One region of the Parabacteroides sp. CAG:2 genome, then DNA from elsewhere that is predicted to be linked to it. Evidence: riboswitches for the same ligand, from Rfam matches in the RefSeq annotation. Region 1 holds a riboswitch; each other region holds the start of a gene.
The links. A riboswitch is a leader RNA that binds a small molecule or an ion and turns the genes downstream of it on or off. The one in region 1 is predicted to bind cobalamin.

Region 1 (6,655 bases):
TTTCTCGATCGGGGCGGCGATGGTACGGATAATTTTATCGGTTTTCGGGTCTATTATCAATAAACCATATTGTTGATGGACGGCAAAGACAAGGTCGTTGGCACGTACCATGGTACCGATCTGGGCATAATACAACTCACCGTATCCATCGGCGTTCGGATTTCCGGAACCTTCTATTTGTTTGCCGATCGTCATCTTATCGCTATCGTAGATCCAGATACCGTTGCTGGTTCCTATATAGCCTTTGTGCTCGTCTACCGGAAGATAGGAACGGCCGTCGGCTATGGATTTGCCCTCGGCGTTTTGGGCGATATACTTGAATTCTTTGATCACCTTCATGGTCTTGGCATCGCATACGGCAAACCGGCTTCCGGTGATTTTTGCCCCGGGATCTCGTTCTTGCTTAGAGACTAGGTAGAACTTATCGCCATAGATCGTACCGAATTGCGTGGTACATCCTAACTCATGCCCCGGATTCTCGGTCTGGAAGACACGATAGTGCCATTCTCCATCTTGAGTAAGGAAATTGACGGTACTGTTCTGATGGCCGTACCAATCCTCGTTTACGATAAATGTACCTTGACTGTAATCCATATCCGTGGAACGCAGGATGGAAGATTGTGACGGTACATCCCTCATTTGGGCCTGATCGATGCCGGCGGCGATCCATGAGGTATTGCCTTGGGCCATTAGGCCGCTCGTGGCGAACGTACAGAGAAGTAAGGTAATCGTCTTTTTCATAAGCCTTTTATTTTTAAGATTGCTTGATCATATTGTAATTTCATTTGTTCGCTTACCGGATCGGGTACGATGATGGAAGGGGGGGCGATGTGTAAATCCTGCGCACGGATAATCTCCGTCGAGGTCTCTCCGATCCAACCGCAATATTGGTTTACCGCCGTGTATACCTTGATAAAGTCCACGCCGTGTAATTCCACCTTATTACCTTCCGCATCCACGGCCCATTCGATATCGAAGCTGTTCAGATCCTTGTAATCGTTCGGATGGTTATCCACGTATCCCCATGGATACGAATAGAGTACGTAGTATTTACCCGTATCACTCTCGTCTGTAGCGTTATCCTTTAACCGGGTACCGGAGAAAGTCAAGGAATTCTCTTCAATCCACATCGGATAATAACTTTGCGTATGATATATATTTTTCGCTATATAACCGGTATTGCCTTGATTATCTTTCCATGGTACATAAGTAGCGTCACTCCATTGCTGGCCCATGTCTGGCTCGGGGATCTTGTTGGGATCCGGACGATCATAAGTAATGCGATAATTCTTGATGGTTTCCGGTTTATAGTATTCACTACCGGCCAGTTCGTACCATTCATCGTCCGGTAAGCCGTTCTGGTTCGTGTCGAAAGAGACCATGACAATACCGGGCTCGCAGCTGCCTCCCTTTTTTTCTTGATATTCCGGCAGGTCGGAATAGAAAGAGTTCCCAAGGATCATAAAGTCCTTCTTCCCTTTGACGTTGATGACCGTATGGTCGAAGCCGAAGATAACGTATCCTCCGTATCCTCCGAGGGAAATCATCACGTCGTTCGTACCGGAGATATTCTCCTCTACCTTTTTCAGTATGGTTTCTTTCGTATCGCCTTCCTCATATTCGGGCATCGTATTGACGAACTGACCCGGTGCGGGACAAAAGTCGTACACTTTGGATAAATAAGGGCTATATTCTATTTCCTCCTGCATCACCTCGAAACGAAAATCGTGCTTATAGGGGGTCTCCTTATCGATGATCTCGAAGGTCATCTGATAGGTGCCCGTATCTTTCGCAAGGAAGATATAAGAACGTTCGGTAGATACGAGAGAGTCCGTCCCGTTCCGGTGCAGTGTCCACCGATACTCGTCGCCGGTAAAGGCTGGGCTGAGTAGATAGGTTTTCATGCGGGGCAGATAATAGACATCATCGATACCCAAGCTAACCATCTGTATCTTGTCTTGGGTACAGGATAGAAATGCTAGGAAACCTGAAATGAATAGATATAAAACTTGTCTCATAACGCTGTTCTATTTATAAAGGAAAACCATATGGGCGGGGATATCCCCGGTACGTACGCCCCATTTTCGTATTCCGTTCTTATCGTAGCAATAGAGGGTCCCGCTGGATACGTAGTTCTTGGCATCGGTGACGAAGATGTCTTTCGTATAGGGATGGACCATGATCCCGTATGGGATACGAATGTCTTTCTCGCTACCGTCGGTGATAAAGTTCGTGCTGATCACCTCTTTGGTACGGACATCTATGATTCCGTACGAGATGCTGTTACTCTGCGTGTTCACGTTCCATTCCGTACTGTAATAGAAAAGGGAATCTCCGCTGATGCAAAGGTTAGAGCAAGGGATATTCAGGGTATCGGTAACCACCATCTCGTTATATCCTTTTCGTTTTTCCAGTACATACAGGTTGGAATGTACCGTATCGTAATCTCCCCGGGAAGTTACCCATAATTTACCGTATTTGTCCGCACGGATACGATGCAGATTGATCCCTACCGGAATCTTTTGAACTTGCTTGAAACGGTTTAGCTCGATTACGGAAACCGTATTGTCGTACTCCGGGGCACGATATCCTCCAGAATTCGCTACGTAGATATATTCACCCAAAATCTCCAACTCATCCGGTTGGAAACCGACTATGACTTTGGCGTCTACTTTCAGGCTGGTCGTGTCTACCCTGTATACGGCTCCTTGCGGGGCGTTCGGGTCGATTTGCACCGGACCGACATAAGAGGTTACATAGGCGTTTCCCCGGTAAAAACGGATGTACCGGCAGTTGGGAATGTCTATTTGCGTGATCCGCTCGCAAGTCCGGGCATCCAGTATTTCTACTTTATGGGAACAATTGACTACGACATAAAGCTTGCTTCCGTAAATCTGGATATCGTTGCCGACATCGCCCAGCTCCTTGACTACGTTCGGGTTCCGTTCCGAGTAGAGGTTACGGATATAATAACCGTTCACGTAATCCAGATAATCCAGCGTACATTTATTGCTTCCCATATTCCCTTCGTTCACCAAATACATCCCTTGAGGATTCGCCTCGGGATGGATACCGTCGGAGACCAGCTCGTATTCCGAGGGAACTACGATCTCGATCTTGCGGCAGGATGAAAAAGCGCAACCGATCAGGATACCTATTATATATAATGTATATCTTTTCATATCTCGATGGTTAAAGACACTTTGTAATTTCGCTTCGGCATCGGATAATTCAGGATCACGTCGTAATCTTGGCTTAACAGGTTGTTTACCTCCACGGCGGCCTTGATAAGCCCGAAATTGAATTTCAAATCTTTCGACAAGGAGATATCGCTGGTATACCAAGGTTGCGTATAATTGTATTTGATATTTTCCTGCTGGTTATACCGCTCTCCCACATAGATGAAACTGTAGTTGAGGTTCCATCCCTTGAAGGACGCTTGCGCGATGGCGGAACCGCTGTGCCAAGGGATATAAGGGATTTGATCTCCGTAATAGGTATCCGAGGGATCCGTGAAGTCTTGGGCCTTTTGATAGGTGTATTGTATTCGTAGCGTGACGAATAAATCTTTTACCGGATTGACGGTCGTTTCCGTGCTGACATCTATGCCTTTGATTTCTACCTTACCTAAATTCAACATAGTCCAACGGAATTGCTGGCCTTTGGGATAAGCGATGATCTTGTCTTTCACCTTGTTGAAATAACCATCCGCCTGTATCTTGAAGCGATAGAAAAGATGGTTCTCCCATGTTTTCGTGTAAGCGAAGCCGGCATCATATTGGGTTACATATTCTGGGTTTAATTTGGAGTTTCCCATATCGGCGTAATATAAATCGTTGAAGGTAGGCATACGGAAGATTCGTTTATAGAAAGCGCGTACATTAAAGTCTTGTTTCTCGAACGGCTTGTAGGAGGCGAATACGGCGGGTGTAAGGATTTGCCGGGCTTCCGGTGTGGGGCCTTCTTTTACACGGTCGTTGATAAAGGTCGCCAGTCCGCTGGCCTGTAATTTTACTTTCCCTAACCGGAGCGCCGTGGCGACCGAAAGGAGGTTGGTGAAGCGTTCCGGGTAAACGAATCCGTACATATCGGCGTTCATCTTGTTCCATTGCAAGTCGTAAGAGGCGGATACATCCCAGTTTGAGAGGATGGAATAGACATTCGCGGAGGATAGGTAAATCTCTCGTTGCTTATACAGGTTATCTACATGAATCAGCTTGTCGTCGTTATTCACATAATGCGTACGGTAGAATGCATATTTCGCGTTCACCTGTGTCTTGAATTTGCTATTGATTTCTTTGATATAGGAGCCTTGCATGAAAGAGTTCGTATCCCATACCCGTTCACCACGTCTCCATACGTTGTTTACGATGGCTCCCGGGATTCCTCGTTCGGAATTGTAGTTGTAGAACTTAAGATTCCAAGTACCGTCGCTCATCTTGCCATAAAGTCCGGCCTCTAGGCGGGTGGCGTTGATATCCCCGTTTTCCCGGACGGCGGTCGTATCGTAAGCGATCTCTCCGGCAGGGTTGATACGGCGGTAACGGAATTTGTATTTACCGCTTCCGCTTAACCATTCGGCGCTGAAAGAGGTGGCTACGTTTTCAGATATCTTATATTCGAACAGCGCCGAGGGGTTGATAACGTCGAAAGAACCGACTTTCATCGTGGCACGGATATTCGTTGTTTTTCCATCTTCGAAACGAGGACGACGAGAACGCAGATAAAGCGTACCGGCCGCGCCGAAATCTTTCGCGGATTGGAAGATATCGCTCTTCTGGCCATTGTATAAAGAAATCTCCTCGATATTGTCCAAAGAATACATCCCGAGGTCTACTTGTCCGTTTTGTGCGTTGCTTAATTCGATGCCGTCGTAGAAAACACCCATGTGGTTCGTTCCCATACTTCGGATATTTACGGTCTTGATACCTCCTACGCCCCCATAGTCTTTCAATTGGACACCCGAGAAGTAGCGTAAAGCATCTGCTACCGTGTGACTGTTCAAATTTTGTAATTCTTTCCCCGATAGTTTTTGGGAAGGAATTACCTCTTTAAAGCTGAAACTCCGGGCCGTGACCGTAACTTCGTCCAAGTGCTGGATAGAGTCGAGTTTGCTTTGTCCATGGGACATACCTATCGCCAGCATCGATAATACGCAAGCAAGGTATCCCTTTCTAGCAAAGGATAACACCATTATTTAAAACCTGTTTAGAAAATGATTCGTACCAAGCCGCTCTGTCCTCGCGAGCGACTTCTCCCTAACTGGCAGGTCTTCTGACTGACTCCCATCCCGAAAGCCTTCCCGGCTATATTCTTATATACCAGTGGCGAAAGTGTTTCCGGAATGTTTGAAATAGAGCTTCACAGCAACGGGACTGTTCAGGAATTACACCTGATTCCCTTTTAATCCGTAACCCCGGTTGGGCGAAACGGAACCAATTCGGGACAAAGGTATGAAATCTTGTTAATATCCGGGCTATAATTGGAGAATTTCCTTAAATGAAAGGGTTGTACTTGTATTTCACGACTTCCTTTTTATTTAAAGACGCTTGTACGTCGATCAGCCGTTGGTTGCTGCTTCCCCGGAATAAAAGGCTCTCATCCCGAAGGGTTTGTTTGTAGCGGCCATCTACCAATACGTCGATATAGGACAACAAGGCGGCTTGTGCCGGATTCTTTATCAGGTCCTCGAATTTATATCCTGTGTAGCACCAGATCGTCTTTTGGCTTTTTTCCTTGATCGCTTTGGCTACCTCGGTGAAACCTTCCGGCTGGAACATAGGGTCTCCGCCGCTGAAGGTGACGTTGGCGAATTCGTCGGCCAATACTTTTTCCACGATCTCTTCCGCTTTTACTTTCTTCCCTTTATTGATATCCCATGATTCGGGGTTGTGGCAACCCGGGCATTTGTTCGGGCAACCCGCCGCATAGATGGCGGTCCGGAATCCCGGACCGTCTACGGTGGTATCTTCGATGATATCTATGATAGACAACATGGTAATTGAAAATTGAAAATTAGTTGTGGGTGACACGGTCGTTTAGCTCGGATAGCTTGGCGTTGTTCCAACGGTCGGTGGTTCCTACCAGATAGCCGGTGATGCGTTGAAGTTTGTCCAAGTGTTTGCTGCCGCATTTCGGGCAGGCTTCCAGATTAGGGGTGGAGTTCTCGTAGCCACAATCCAGACAACGGTTACGGTTATGGTTTACGGAACCGTATCCGATATTGTATTTATCCATCATGTCCACGACACGCATGATCGCTTCGGGGTTATGGGTAGCGTCGCCATCCATCTCTACGTAGAAGATATGGCCGCCACGAGTCAAATCATGATAAGGAGCTTCTACTTCTGCTTTATGACGGGCACTGCACTTATAATATACCGGAACGTGATTAGAGTTCGTATAATAATCCCGATCCGTGATGCCCGGAAGCGATCCGAACTTCTTACGATCTTTTCCCGTGAACTTGCCGGACAAGCCTTCAGCCGGAGTTGCCAGTACGCTATAATTGTGTTGGTATTGCTCCGAGAATTGGTTGGCACGATCCCGGATATACGTAACGATCCTTACGCCTAAGGCTTGCGAATCCTTATCTTCGCCATGATGCTTACCGGTAAGGGCCACCAAACATTCGGCCAGTCCGATAAAGCCGATG
Region 2 (6,655 bases), on a different contig from region 1:
CTTCAAGGCTTTTATCTCTATGACATTAAAAAGATAACGAGCCTGTTCCGGAATCTCTATATAAGGAGTGAATACCGGAGCGAAGAGAACGATCTTGTCTCCCTTATTCAACAAGAAATTCTGTTGCAAGGAATCGAAGATATAACACATGGCGGCAGTTCCGCCCTCGGTAGCGAAAAGGTCGAATATTCCCTCAGGGGGCTGGTTATCACATAATTCTTGGTCTAAATAATCCCGCACGAGCATTTCCGTATATTTCAAGATACGATCGGGAACCGGATATTGATCACCAATGACACCTTCCGCCCATTCGTATACAAGCTCATTCTCATCTACACCTTTTTCCGTGACCAGATATTCATAGGTACCCTTCAATAAAGTAGCGCCGGGAGATTGCGCATGTTTCTTTAGAAACTGTACGAAGCGAGACGCGATCCTTTTGCGGTTGGGAACCCCTGCGGCTCCGGCCATCTCATCTGCCAATTCGGTTTCCCGCTGGCATTCCTCCAAGGCGAACTGCCCTAATAGGAAGAATGCCTCCCGTGGAACCGTACTGATCCAGTTTGGATTTCCCCTTCCTGCGTTCAGCATGATGTGCGTACTTTTACGAGCGCTCTCATCCGCTAACTCTATCAAGATGTTCTTTAGCTCGAAAGGGCTAATCTCCGACATCTTTTTCTCATATTCTCTCGTGACATGTATTTTCTTCTTGTCCATACATTATATATATTACATGATTAGCACAATAACGACACCCCAGATGATTAATAAAGTATTACCCACCGCATAGGTAACGGTATAGCCTAAGGCTGGAGTCTCACTTCCTACGGCATCTTCCACCGCTCCTAATGCGGCGGTTGTCGTACGTGAACCTGCCGTGCAACCTAAAGTGATAGCCGGATGGAACTTAAAAACGTAACGTCCCATCAGAATACCGATGATAAGCGGGATAGATGTCGCTAAAGCACCGATAATAAATAAACTTATACCGACTTCCTTCAATCCGGTCACGAAACTGGGACCCGCCGTGATACCGACTACGGCGATAAACATATTCAGTCCCAAATTATTTAATATCCAGACGGAAGGCTCTGGAATACGCCCGAAGGTCGGATGCTTGGAACGAAGCCATCCAAAGACGAGTCCGGCTATCAAAGCGCCGCCACTCGTACTCAGGCTGATCGGGACACCTCCGAAATGAATCGCGAGCGAACCTAAAATTCCCCCTAAGAAAATACCGATACCCACGAAAATCAAATCGGTCTGATTGGTTGGGCGATCGGGATATCCTAAAGTCGTAGCCGCTTTATTTACCTCTGATTTCATACCCACCAATTCCAACATATCACCGGAATCTATCACCGTAGCGGCCAAGACCGGGATATTGATACCCGCACGCCTTACGGACTTGATGCTAACACCATGCATAAACGATTGATTGCGTAAATAGCAGATCTTTTTCCCCACGTATTCCTTATGGATCACTAGTACGGGTAACGTCTCTGCCGGAAAATCGAGCAATTCAATGTCATTGACCTCGTCGCCAATCCAGTTCTCCTCTCCGATCACGAATTCCCGGCGACCGCTTAGGACAACCTCATTTCCGGTATGTAAAACCAAATCCGGTTTAACATTGGTTACTACATTATTAATACGGACACGCTCCACGAACAAATGCCGTCCCAATTGGTCTAAATACACCTCCAACTGCTTTACGCTTTTGCCATCCTTGAACCATTCATTACTAATCTTATAGGCCCGGAAAGTTACCGGACGGGCGGCAGGCATAAAGCCCGGTTGCTCGCTCTCGTCGTTATTTCCCATTTTAGCCTCTAGCTCTTTACAGGCTTTTTTCACGTAGTCGAGTCCTCCTAAAAGACGTGGCCCGATATCACTCACTAACCATGCGGATCCTGCCGTACCGAAAATATAAGTTACCGCATAGGCCACGGGCATTACATTTACCATAGCGCTTTTATCCGTATCGCTAATATTCATCTGTCCGATCGTATCTTCGGCAACTCCTAATACTGCCGACATCGTCTGGGAGCCCGCCAATAATCCTGCGGCCTCGCCTGCGTTATATCCCATAAGTTTCGCTAACAAAAAAGGAGCGATCAAACAAAATATACACATGACGGCGGCGAAAAGCATTTGAGGAAGACCTTCCTTTTTCAATCCCCGGAAGAACTGTGGCCCAACGCTATATCCTACAGCGAAGAGGAACATCAAGAAAAAGACGGACTTTAACGGTCCGCTTATATCGATTTTCAATTGCCCGATCAATACACCGACCAATAATACGCTGGTAACCGTTCCCAGCGTGAACTTCTTTATCTTAAACTTGCCAATCCAGAAACCGAGAGCTAAGGTTATGAAAATAGCTAGCTCCGGATAATGTTGAAGTAAATTAGTTATCCATTCCATATCTATTTATTTGATGTTAAACAAAAAAGATGCTATTGAAACAGGGATTCTTTGAAAGATGTTGTTACTTTTCGGGATTATTTATATAAATTTGCGACCGCTTAGGTGATAGAGTTTGTCTACCGACAACTCTATAAAAGGGAATCCGGTTAGAATCCGGAACAGTGCCCGCTACTGTGAAGCTCTTGAAAAGGAAAGCGTTCTGCTATGCCACTGTCTTAAGAAAGATGGGAAGGTTGCTTTCCGAGCCAGTCAGGAAACCTGCCAAGCGAAGTAATGATTAATTCCTCCCGGGGTCAGGAGCAATTAAGAGGATAGAAATATCACCTATATCCAAAAGATGTTGGAGACGGAATAATACGTTGTCTCCGTGGGATTGATATGTAATCTAATTATTAATATATTCATATGATGAGGAAACACTTACTATCTTTCTTCCTGCTGGTCATCAGCCTAGTTTGTCGTGCGCACGATGGCGAGAATTTTGTAGCATCCGATTTATTCGCCTCTTTACAACCGGGCGATAAGGCCGCTTTATTGATGGTACATTTTGGAACAACCCATGATGATACCCGTGCCTTGACAATCGACGCGATCAATCAAAAAGCGAAAGAAGCTTTCAAAGATGTTGAGTTGCGTGAGGCATGGACTTCTCGCATTGTAATGCGCCGCTTAAAAGCTCGTGGCGTAGAGAAACTGAACCCGATCGAGGCCTTGGAAAAATTAAAGACTGATGGTTATACACATGTCTTGATCCAATCCACGAATATAATCGAAGGTATCGAGATGGAATCCTTACGTAAGGATGTTGCCACCATGAAATCTTCTTTCAAGGAGATTCGTATCGGTAATCCTTTATTGTATACACCGGAGGATTATGAGGCGGTAATCGTCGCTATCACAAAAAATGGGGCGAAAGAAGGCGCTACTTTATTGGTAGGCCATGGCACTTATACTCCGGCGACGGCTCAATATGCCATGTTGGATTATATGTTGAAGGAGAAGGGATTCAAGGATTATTCCGTAGGAACCATCGAGGGCTATCCTACTTTTGATACGATGGTAGCCCAAGTAAAGGCCAATGGAACGAAGAAAGTCTTGTTGATGCCATTTATGTTTGTCGCCGGAGACCATGCGAAAAACGATATCGCCGGTGATTGGAAAGAGGAACTGGAAAAGAAAGGCTACGAGGTAAGCGTATTTATGGAAGGTCTGGGACAGAATCCGGATATTCAGAAGATCTTCATCGAACATGCCCGTTTCATGGCTAAACATAAGATGATCGATATCGTTGATAAGAAGAAAGCTTATGCGGTAGAGAAGGACTAAAAAAGTTCTCCAAATCTATGTTTTATTCCTTTCGGAAGAAAAAGTAATTCCTTCCGAAAGAAACTAAATTTTCATTCGAAGGAAAATGGAATTTCTTTCGAAAGGGATTTCACATGCATACAATAAACAGTTATAATGCTAAATATATGAAAAGAGTTTTGACAATCTTACCGTTGACAGCCTTATGTATCAGTACGATGCAGGCACAACACAAGAATGAGTACACGAATTTCGCCGATACGACATTCAATATTCAAGAAGTCGTAGCGACCGCCGCACGCAAGCCACGTCCACAAATCACGAAGTTGGACGTACCTATGAAATATCTTCCTATTTCAATTAATAGCATTACGGCGAGTAGTCTGGAGTTGCGAGGTATCCGTAATATCCAAGATGCGGTACGCTTTATGCCGGGCGTACGATTCCAGACATCTTATGGCGCATTTCAACAATTGTCGATCCGTGGTTTCGATCATTCTATCATGATGATAGACGGTATCCGCGATGAACGTTCGGCAATAAACAACTCTTATCCCGTACCCGATCTATCCTGTATCGAGTCTATTGAATTATTAAAGGGACCGGCTTCTGTACTTTACGGACATTCAGCCGTAGGTGGAACCTTGAATATCGTTCGTAAATCCCCGTCAGAGAAACAGAGCGTTAACGCCCGATTGGCCTATGGTAGTTACGAGAATAAAGAGGCGACGCTTGGCATGGGCGGTAAATTGGTCGGTCCGGTCAATTATTACGCCAATGTCAACTTTTCCGATCAAGAGGGCTGGCGTGATAATGGCAACCGTCGCTTTTCCGGTTATCTGGCATTGCAAGCTAAAATGACGGAACGTGACCTATTAGATGTTCGTGGAGGTTTTAACCGCGACTTCTATGGGACGGAGATCGGTCTTCCCGATTTAATGGCAAATGATGTATATAATGTGCAAACAGGACAGTTATATCTCCATAAAAATGATATGCTACCGGGACTTGACCGTGAGGCTCGTTACAATAACGAGTCCGACTTTATGAAGAATCATGCTTGGAACATATCGACGCAGTATACACATACTTTTTGGAACGGCGCAAAACTAACAGATCGCCTTTCTTACAATAACGACGATATCAACTATTTTGGGACGGAAGCCCTCGACTATCTCGAAAGTGATGATCCGATCTATGATCATTATTATATGAAAAACGGCCAGAAAAAATATATCTGTTTGGACAGTGTATATCTTTCTTTCCCGCTTCGCTTCTCCCATATAGCCAAGACGGTAACCAATACGCTCGAGCTAAGCGGTAAATTCAGGACGGGTGAGATAAAGCATACGTATATGGGAGGTTACTCTTTCGTCGCCTTGAATCGTACCAGCTATTCGGGCTATAATTTAGGGGATGATGTTCAGGGTCCCGGCCTTTATTCGCATGTATCCGTTTATGATCCGCATAGCATGGGATATATGACCAGTAAATTCTCGAAAGCGACGGTTACGCATCATTATTCCAACAGCCTTTATCTTCAAGATATGGTTGAGTTCAACGAGCAATGGAAGGTATTAGCCGCTCTACGTTACGACTTTTTCCGTTATATGTCCGCCAGCGCTACAACTCCTACCGGACGACGTGAGTATGAGGAACATTCAAGCTTCAATATGATAAAGAATAAGGCGTTGACTTATCGTTTCGGAGCGGTCTATCTGCCCCATCCGAATACATCCATTTATGCTTCTTTCGCTTCTTTCTTCAAGCCGATCCGTACGTTCTATCAAGATAATGTCGTTTATGTAGGAGGTGATGGAAATCGTTTCGAGCCTGCTCGCAATGAGGAAGTATTTAAGCCGGAGAAAGGATACCAAGCCGAGGTGGGGCTTAAATATCAATTGAACAATATATTAAGCGCCAATGCCAGCTTGTTCTATATCCGGAAGATGAACAGTACGGCTACGTTGACCAACAACTATCAAGAGGAGGTAAACGGCGAGACTACCACGATGAGCGTAATCGGACAGGTGGGTGTACAAGATTCCAAGGGTTTTGATTTTGATGTCACTCTTTCTCCGGTAAGCACCTTAGCGCTGACGATCGGTTATGGATTGAACGACTCCAAGATCCGGGAGATGAAAGAAATAAAGGATCCGGAATTGATCGAGGCTATCTATGGCAATAACCCGGATGAGACAAAGCAACAATTGAATAGCCAAGAAGGAAACTGGCAGAGCAACGTACCGAACCAGACTTTCTACGCATACGGCAGTTATACCATCCCTCGGGGTGTCTTGAAGAATCTGGAATTTCACTTGAGTAGCAGTTATACCGGTAAAGTATACCGTAATACATCTAACAACTCTTGGTTCGATCCGTATTGGGTAACCGATTTCGGTATGTCTTATTTGTTGAACAACAATATTCACCTTACATTCAACTTGAATAACTTGTTTGACAACAATTATTATAACCAAGCGCTCGGACAACAGATGGTGCCAAGCATGCCTCGTAATTTCCAAGTGGCTATCTCCTATACATTATAATATATAGAACATACGCTCATGAATCTATTGACAAAGATCACGCTATTTATACACAGGATACTGGGCACGGCGTTCAGTATCCTGTTTCTCGTTTGGTTCCTATCGGGATTGGTAATGATCTACCATACGTTCCCGCGAGCGGACCGGGCCGATAAACGGGCGAAGATGGATATTCTCTCTCTGGAGAATCTTCCTTCGTTAGACCAGATAGAGAAACGTTTACCGCAGAACGAGCGGATAAGCCATGTTACCTTAAACAGCTATTTGGGACAAACTGTTTTTCATATCCGGACGGAGAAAGGGAGTTATGATATTCCTGCCGACTCGACGGAAAGATTACCCGTAATCGACTGGAATCGTATCCAACGTGT
Region 3 (6,655 bases), on a different contig from region 1:
TGCGACATTTGAATGGCCGGTAACCCTTTTGCCGGAAGAGGAAAGTTTGTCTAAATTATCAGCATAAGAAATAGAAAATATATTAGTAAATGTTGTTAGAATGGATGCCAGATTAAACTGGGATACTAAATGTTCAATATGTGTATCTCTGCCGAAGTGATTCGCCAGAGGTACTTTTTTATCTTAAATTAATATATACATGAATAGATATGGAATGGATTAATGAATTGTTATGGGGAGAAGGGGTAGGGCATTCTATCCTTTTGTTATCCGTTGTGATCGCTCTGGGGATCCAGCTTGGTAAACTGAAGCTATTCGGTATCTCTTTAGGGATTACCATGGTACTGTTTGTCGGGATCTTTCTCGGGCATTTCGGTTTTACGGCGAATCCGTCGGTCGTTCATTTTTTTAGAGAGTTTGGTTTGATCTTATTTGTTTACTCGGTAGGTATGCAAGTAGGCCCCGGATTTTTCTCTTCGTTTCGAAAGGGAGGGATCACGTTGAATATGCTTGCTTGCGGTATTGTTTTTCTAGGGGTGATTACTGCCTTGATTATACATTATATTACAGGCATTCCTATACCGACAATGGTAGGTATCTTATCCGGAGCAGTGACGAATACACCGGGATTGGGCGCTGCTCAACAGGCTTATTCAGATATGACGGGGATCTCGGATGAAACGATCGCTTTAGGATATGCGGTTGCCTATCCGTTAGGTGTGATCGGCATTATCTTGTCGATGATTTTTATCCGTTATGTTTTCCGTATCTCTTTTGCGAAGGAGACGGAACAATTGGAAGAAGAGACGGATACGGAATCGGGAGGAGAGGCTGTACCTATCTCTTTGGTGGTGAAGAATCCGGCGATTTTTGGTCGTAGCGTAAGTGAGCTATCTAAATTGTTGGAACACCGTGAATTTGTTATTTCCCGTATTTTACGTAACGATACGAATCGGATAGAGATCGTGGCGGGGAACACGGTATTGAATGGGGATGATAAGATTTTTGTTATTACCGCAGAGCATGACGTGGAGGCGATAAAGACTTTTATCGGTCAAGAAATACAGATGGATCGTAAGCAATGGATTCCGGCGGAAAGCCAGTTTATCAGCCGGCGTATTTTGGTTACCCGGTCTGAAATCAACGGTAAGCAATTAGGGGCTTTGCAGTTACGCCGTTTACATGGAATTAACGTGACTCGGATCAATCGTGCGGGGCTGGAGTTGGTAGCTACTCCTAATCTGGTCTTGCAAATAGGCGACCGGGTGACAGTGGTCGGTAGTGAATTGGCGGTGGAGAAAGTTGCCGAGACGCTGGGTAATTCAATGAAACGCTTGAATGAACCTAATTTGGTGACTATTTTTGTTGGTATAGTTTTGGGTATTATCGTGGGAAGTCTTCCTATTAGTTTTCCGGGTATTCCTCAACCGGTGAAATTAGGATTAGCGGGAGGTCCGTTGATCGTTGCGATATTGATAAGCCGGTTCGGTTATCGTTATAAATTGGTTACTTATACCACGCAAAGTTCTAATTTACTATTGAGGGAATTAGGAATCACGTTGTTTCTCGCCTGCGTGGGATTGAGTGCGGGTGAAGGTTTTGTCGATACGATAGTCAATAAGGGTGGTGTAGCTTGGATCGGTTATGGTTTTATAATAACGTTATTGCCTCTACTGATTATCGGTTGTGTGGGAAGGTATTTTTATAAACTGAATTATTTTACGTTGATGGGATTGATTGCGGGAAGTACGACCGATCCTCCTGCGTTAGCCTATTCCAATATGGCGGCAGGAAATGATGCGCCGGCGGTTGGATATGCGACGGTTTATCCATTGACCATGTTTTTGCGTGTGTTGACCGCACAGTTAATGATATTATTCTTTTATACATAGAATAAATATTTTGTTGTTAGTAATGTTTAGAAAAGTGTAAACTCCCTAGCCTTCCGCCGAAGTGATTCGCCGGGGGGCTTTTTTGTTGCTAATCAAAAAGTAAACATGTATCTTTGCGGCCAATCAAGGTGTAGATGTTATCGATTCCGATAATAATCAGTAAAAGGGAATCCGGTGCGAGTCCGGAGCTGTACCCGTAGCTGTAAGTCCTTGGAGCCCCGGCAAATCTTGTTGCCACTGCCTATCGGATAGGCGGGAAGGTAGCCGACAGAGGGTGGACGAGCCAGAAAACCTGCCATGATTTTGTTATGCGACGTTTCGGGTGAAGACGTTGGTAAACCTAAGAATTATTATGCGAGATTTATATCTTATAAGATGTCTGTGCGTTTTTAGCGTATGGTTATTTTCTTTGGGTGTCGCTTTCGGTCAACAGATCGATACGACGGCCTATCACGAGCTTTCCGGGGTGGAAGTAGTGGAGAAGGTACGTCCGTCGGTCACCCGTGAAGGTACGCCTTTGCAAATTATGGACCGGGCGGGAATCGATCGCTTGGGAGTACAAGACCTATCCGAGGCCGTGAAACGCTTCTCGGGAGTTACAGTACAGGATTATGGGGGGATCGGAGGATTGAAAACGGTCTCGGTACGTAGCTTGGGAGCGAAGCATACCGCCGTCAGTTACGATGGGGTGACGATTACGGATGCGCAAAGCGGGCAAGTCGATATCAGCCGTTTCTCGTTGGATAACGTGGAGATGGTTTCCTTATCGATCGGACAATCGGATGACATCTTCCAAACGGCAAGGGTGTATGCCTCGGCAGGAGCCTTGAATATACAAACCGGAAAGCCCACGTTTAAAGACAAATCGTTTCATACTTATCTTAAGGTTAAGGGAGGTTCCTTCGGGCTTTTTAATCCCGTGCTGCATTATGATCAAAAATTAGGAAAGCGTTGGAGCGCATCCTTACATGGTGATTTCGTGCGTGCGGATGGGCAATATCCCTATACATTGATTAATGGGGAATTGGAGACGAGAGAGAAGCGTAGAAATAGCGATATCCATGCTTACCATTTGGAAGGTAATCTATTCGGCGATTTTGGAAGGGGAGGCGAACTTTCCTTTAAGGCGTACTATTTTGATTCGGAGCGGGGGCTTCCCGGTTCTGTTAATTTATATAACAAGAACACTTCTGAACGATTATGGGATAATAACTTTTTCGTGCAATCGGGGTATAAGAATGTTCTTAATGAGAAATTTACGCTACGGGCCATGGCTAAGTATAATTATGCTTTTACTCGTTATTTAGATATAAATGATAAATATGCTGCGGGCGAACAAGTCGATTTGAATACACAGAATGAGTATTATGGCTCTGTAGGTTTGCTGTATACTCCTATAAAGTATGTATCGGCGACGTTGACTACGGATTTAACTCGCTCTATGCTGGACAATAATTTTGTGAACGGCCCTAATCCAAAGCGAATGGCCTCTCAATCAGTACTAGCGGTGCAATATAAGAACAGTCGATTCACGGCTACCGCTAGTTTATTGGGAACATATATCACTGATAAAGTGGAGCAAGGGGAAAAACCGGATGATAAGAGGCGTTTATCCCCGGCTGTAAGTTTGTCTTGGCGGCCATTCTCGGAAAGTACTTTGCGGATACGTGCCTCTTACAAAGATATATTCCGGGTTCCTACATTTACGGACTTGTATTACCTCCGTATGGGAAATACAAATTTGAAACCGGAAGAAACTTCCCAATATAATGTAGGGGTAACATGGAGTTCTTCCTGTGGGGATTGGCTGCGGCATTTCAGTATTTCGGCGGATGGATATTATAATACGGTGAAAGATAAGATCGTGGCTTTACCTACCATGTATGTTTGGAAGATGATGAATATGGGCGAAGTGGATATTAAAGGGGTAGATGTAAATTTATCTACACAATTCCGATTGCCCTTACGAATGAGCTTGCTTTTGGCTTCCACTTATTCTTTTCAATACGCGGTTGATGTGACAGATCCGGAAGCTAAGAATTATAAGGATCAGATTCCTTATACACCTCGTCATTCTGGCACGGTTTCCGTAACCTTGGAAAATCCATGGGTAAATGTCTCTTATATACTGACTGCGGTTGGTGATCGTTATGCATTGCCGCAAAATATAGATCGGAACAGGATTGATTCTTATATAGAACAGAGTATTTCTATAAATCGAGATTTTCGTTTTCGATATTTCGGTTTGCGTTTGCAAGGTGAATTGTTAAATCTTGCGAACGTGAATTATGATGTTATTCAGTATTATCCCATGCCGGGCCGTTCTTGGCGTTTAAGTATTTGTTTATCCTATTAGTAAACTATAAAAGTAAAGTAATGAAAAAGAAGAATTTAGTTTGTGTCTCTGCCTTGTGTGCATTGATGTCTTTCTCGTTTGTCAGCTGTGATGATGACAATGAGCCTTCACTGAACATACCAAATGTATCTGTAACTAATGTCAGTTTTACGGATGAGAATCCGGAAGCTTTAAAAGTTAGCGGAACCTTAAATTGGACAGCTCCGTCTTCTGTTGACAATGTAACAAAGTACGTGATTTATGGTTCCTCTGATGGAACCGCTAAAGATATGAAAATTGCGGAGGTAGAAGTTGGAACACATTCATATGCTATTACGGATGTCGTAAATATAGGCTATTTATTAGTTATAGCCGCAAATGCGGAAGGTGAGTCTTCTGTTTATGCTTCCGTAAGAGTTATTGATTTTGTGAAGGATAGTTCTTTCATGGCTTTATATTTCTTGAATTCGGGCAATATGGGAAATAACAACTCTTCTTTATATATGTACGACATAGAAAAGGATGAGGTTGTCCCCGATTATTTCTTGGCTCAAAATGGCAGGGGGCTGGGAGATACGGCACAGGATATGATCGTGTATGGCGATAAGATGTATATCGCGGTATATGGAGAGTCTACGATAGAAGTGACAGATCTGAAGGCAAAATCCATTAAGCAAGTCAAGACAGAGGGGCAGCCCCGTTATATGGTATCAGAGGGTGGAAAAGTCTATATTAGCTATTATAATGGATATGTCGCTCGTTTGGATACCGCATCCTTGGAGGTTGAGGCGAAGGTAAAGGTCGGACGGAATCCGGAACAATTGGCGGTATCTTCTAATAAATTGTTTGTCTCAAACTCCGGAGGTATGGATTACAGTACCGAGGTTGGGTATGATAAAACGGTATCAGTGGTTGATCTGTCTACTTTTACAGAGATAAAGAAGTTGGATGTAGTATTGAATCCCACACGGATACAGGCGGATGAGCAAGGAAATGTATATGTGGTTTCTATGGGTAACTATGCGGATATACCCAATACGGTACAAAAGATAAATACGGAGACTTATGAGGTTACTTCCCTTACGAATTGTCCAAACGCAACGGAGATGGCCTATGAGGATGGCAAGCTATTTCTGTTCTATGCGCAATGGGGAATGTCTAGCCCTGCATTTTTAACATTTGATACAAAGAGTCAATCTGCGGGAACGAGCTTTATTACAGATGGAACCTCAATACAGTCCCCTTATTCAATCAGTGCCGTGGGTGGAAATGTCTATGTCGCAGAGTCTGATTATAAGAATAATGGCGATATTTATTGTTTCGGAGGTGACGGTAAATTGTTCAAGAAGTTTGAGGCCGGTTTAAATCCCATGAAAGTAGTCCTCGCTCAAAAAGATAATATCTAATGCGATTACTGATTCTCTTAGGGTTCGCTTTCTGGATGGTGGCATGTACGCCATCCGGAAAGCAAACTTCTTCCAAGGAAGCTCTTTCCTCTGATAGTATTCAATATGCCCAAGGTTTCACGGTTCAGCGCTTTGATACCTATACAATGGTGGAAGTTCGTGATCCGTGGGATAGTACTCGTCTGCTTCAACGCTATTTATTGGTAGACCGGACAAAGTCGGTTCCTGGCGGATTACCCAAAGGGACGATCGTGAAGGTCCCGGTAAAAGATATTGTGGTTTATACTTCTGTTCATGCGGCTATTATTGATCAATTGCACGAAATCAATAAGGTTATAGGTGTTTGTGAGCCTCGTTATATGGATACTCCTGCCATACAAGAGGGTATACAGGCCGGAAGAATCGCTGATTTAGGTGAGGCTACCTCTCCGAATATAGAGAAAATGATAGAGATCGGTGCGGAACTCGTGATAGCTTCCCCGTTTCAGAACAGTAGTTATGGGCCTGTCGAGAAGATAGGGATACCCATTATCGAAGGAGCCGACTATATGGAGGCATTTCCTTTGGGGCGCACGGAGTGGATTCGCTTTTATGGTTTGCTATTCGGAAAGGAAGAGATGGCCGATTCTATATTTAAAGAAACAGAGCAAGCCTATTTGTCTCTAAAGGACTTAACCGCAAATATAGATAATCGTCCTACTGTTTTGTCGGAGAAGAAGTTCGGCTCTTCGTGGTATGTACCATCCGGAGATAGTTATATGGCTCATCTTATCGAGGACGCCGGAGCCGATTATATGTTTAAGGATTTACCGGGTGCCGGAAGTACCCCCTTAGCATTTGAGACCGTGTTTGATAAAGCGATCCATGCGGATATTTGGCTTGTTAAATATAATCAGTCTTCTGAGATGACCTATAAAGATTTACGCTCCGAATATACTCCTTACGAGAATTTCGACGCTTTTAAAAAAAAACGGATTTATACCTGTAATACAGGTGCAGTTCCTTATTACGAGGAATTCCCT

Region 2: linked by a shared signal. The riboswitch ahead of QVP94_RS11685 (sirohydrochlorin cobaltochelatase) and the one ahead of QVP94_RS00030 (TonB-dependent receptor) in region 1 are both predicted to bind cobalamin.
Region 3: linked by a shared signal. The riboswitch ahead of QVP94_RS10025 (TonB-dependent receptor plug domain-containing protein) and the one ahead of QVP94_RS00030 (TonB-dependent receptor) in region 1 are both predicted to bind cobalamin.

Annotation. Positions count from the first base shown of each region.
Region 1 is NZ_FR885248.1:3,753-10,407, forward strand. Features, by position in the region: gene QVP94_RS00015 (DUF5074 domain-containing protein) at 1-741, opposite strand, end outside; gene QVP94_RS00020 (hypothetical protein) at 738-2,018, opposite strand; gene QVP94_RS00025 (YncE family protein) at 2,028-3,182, opposite strand; gene QVP94_RS00030 (TonB-dependent receptor) at 3,179-5,194, opposite strand; cobalamin riboswitch at 5,248-5,455, opposite strand; gene nrdG (anaerobic ribonucleoside-triphosphate reductase activating protein) at 5,496-5,996, opposite strand; gene QVP94_RS00040 (anaerobic ribonucleoside triphosphate reductase) at 6,016-6,655, opposite strand, start outside.
Region 2 is NZ_FR885305.1:67,412-74,066, forward strand. Features, by position in the region: gene QVP94_RS11675 (bifunctional aspartate transaminase/aspartate 4-decarboxylase) at 1-717, opposite strand, end outside; gene aspT (aspartate-alanine antiporter) at 730-2,427, opposite strand; cobalamin riboswitch at 2,513-2,710, shown strand; gene QVP94_RS11685 (sirohydrochlorin cobaltochelatase) at 2,839-3,756, shown strand; gene QVP94_RS11690 (TonB-dependent receptor) at 3,903-6,284, shown strand; gene QVP94_RS11695 (PepSY domain-containing protein) at 6,303-6,655, shown strand, end outside.
Region 3 is NZ_FR885297.1:108,541-115,195, reverse strand. Features, by position in the region: gene QVP94_RS10030 (putative transporter) at 210-1,892, shown strand; cobalamin riboswitch at 2,002-2,206, shown strand; gene QVP94_RS10025 (TonB-dependent receptor plug domain-containing protein) at 2,245-4,248, shown strand; gene QVP94_RS10020 (DUF5074 domain-containing protein) at 4,269-5,633, shown strand; gene QVP94_RS10015 (ABC transporter substrate-binding protein) at 5,633-6,655, shown strand, end outside.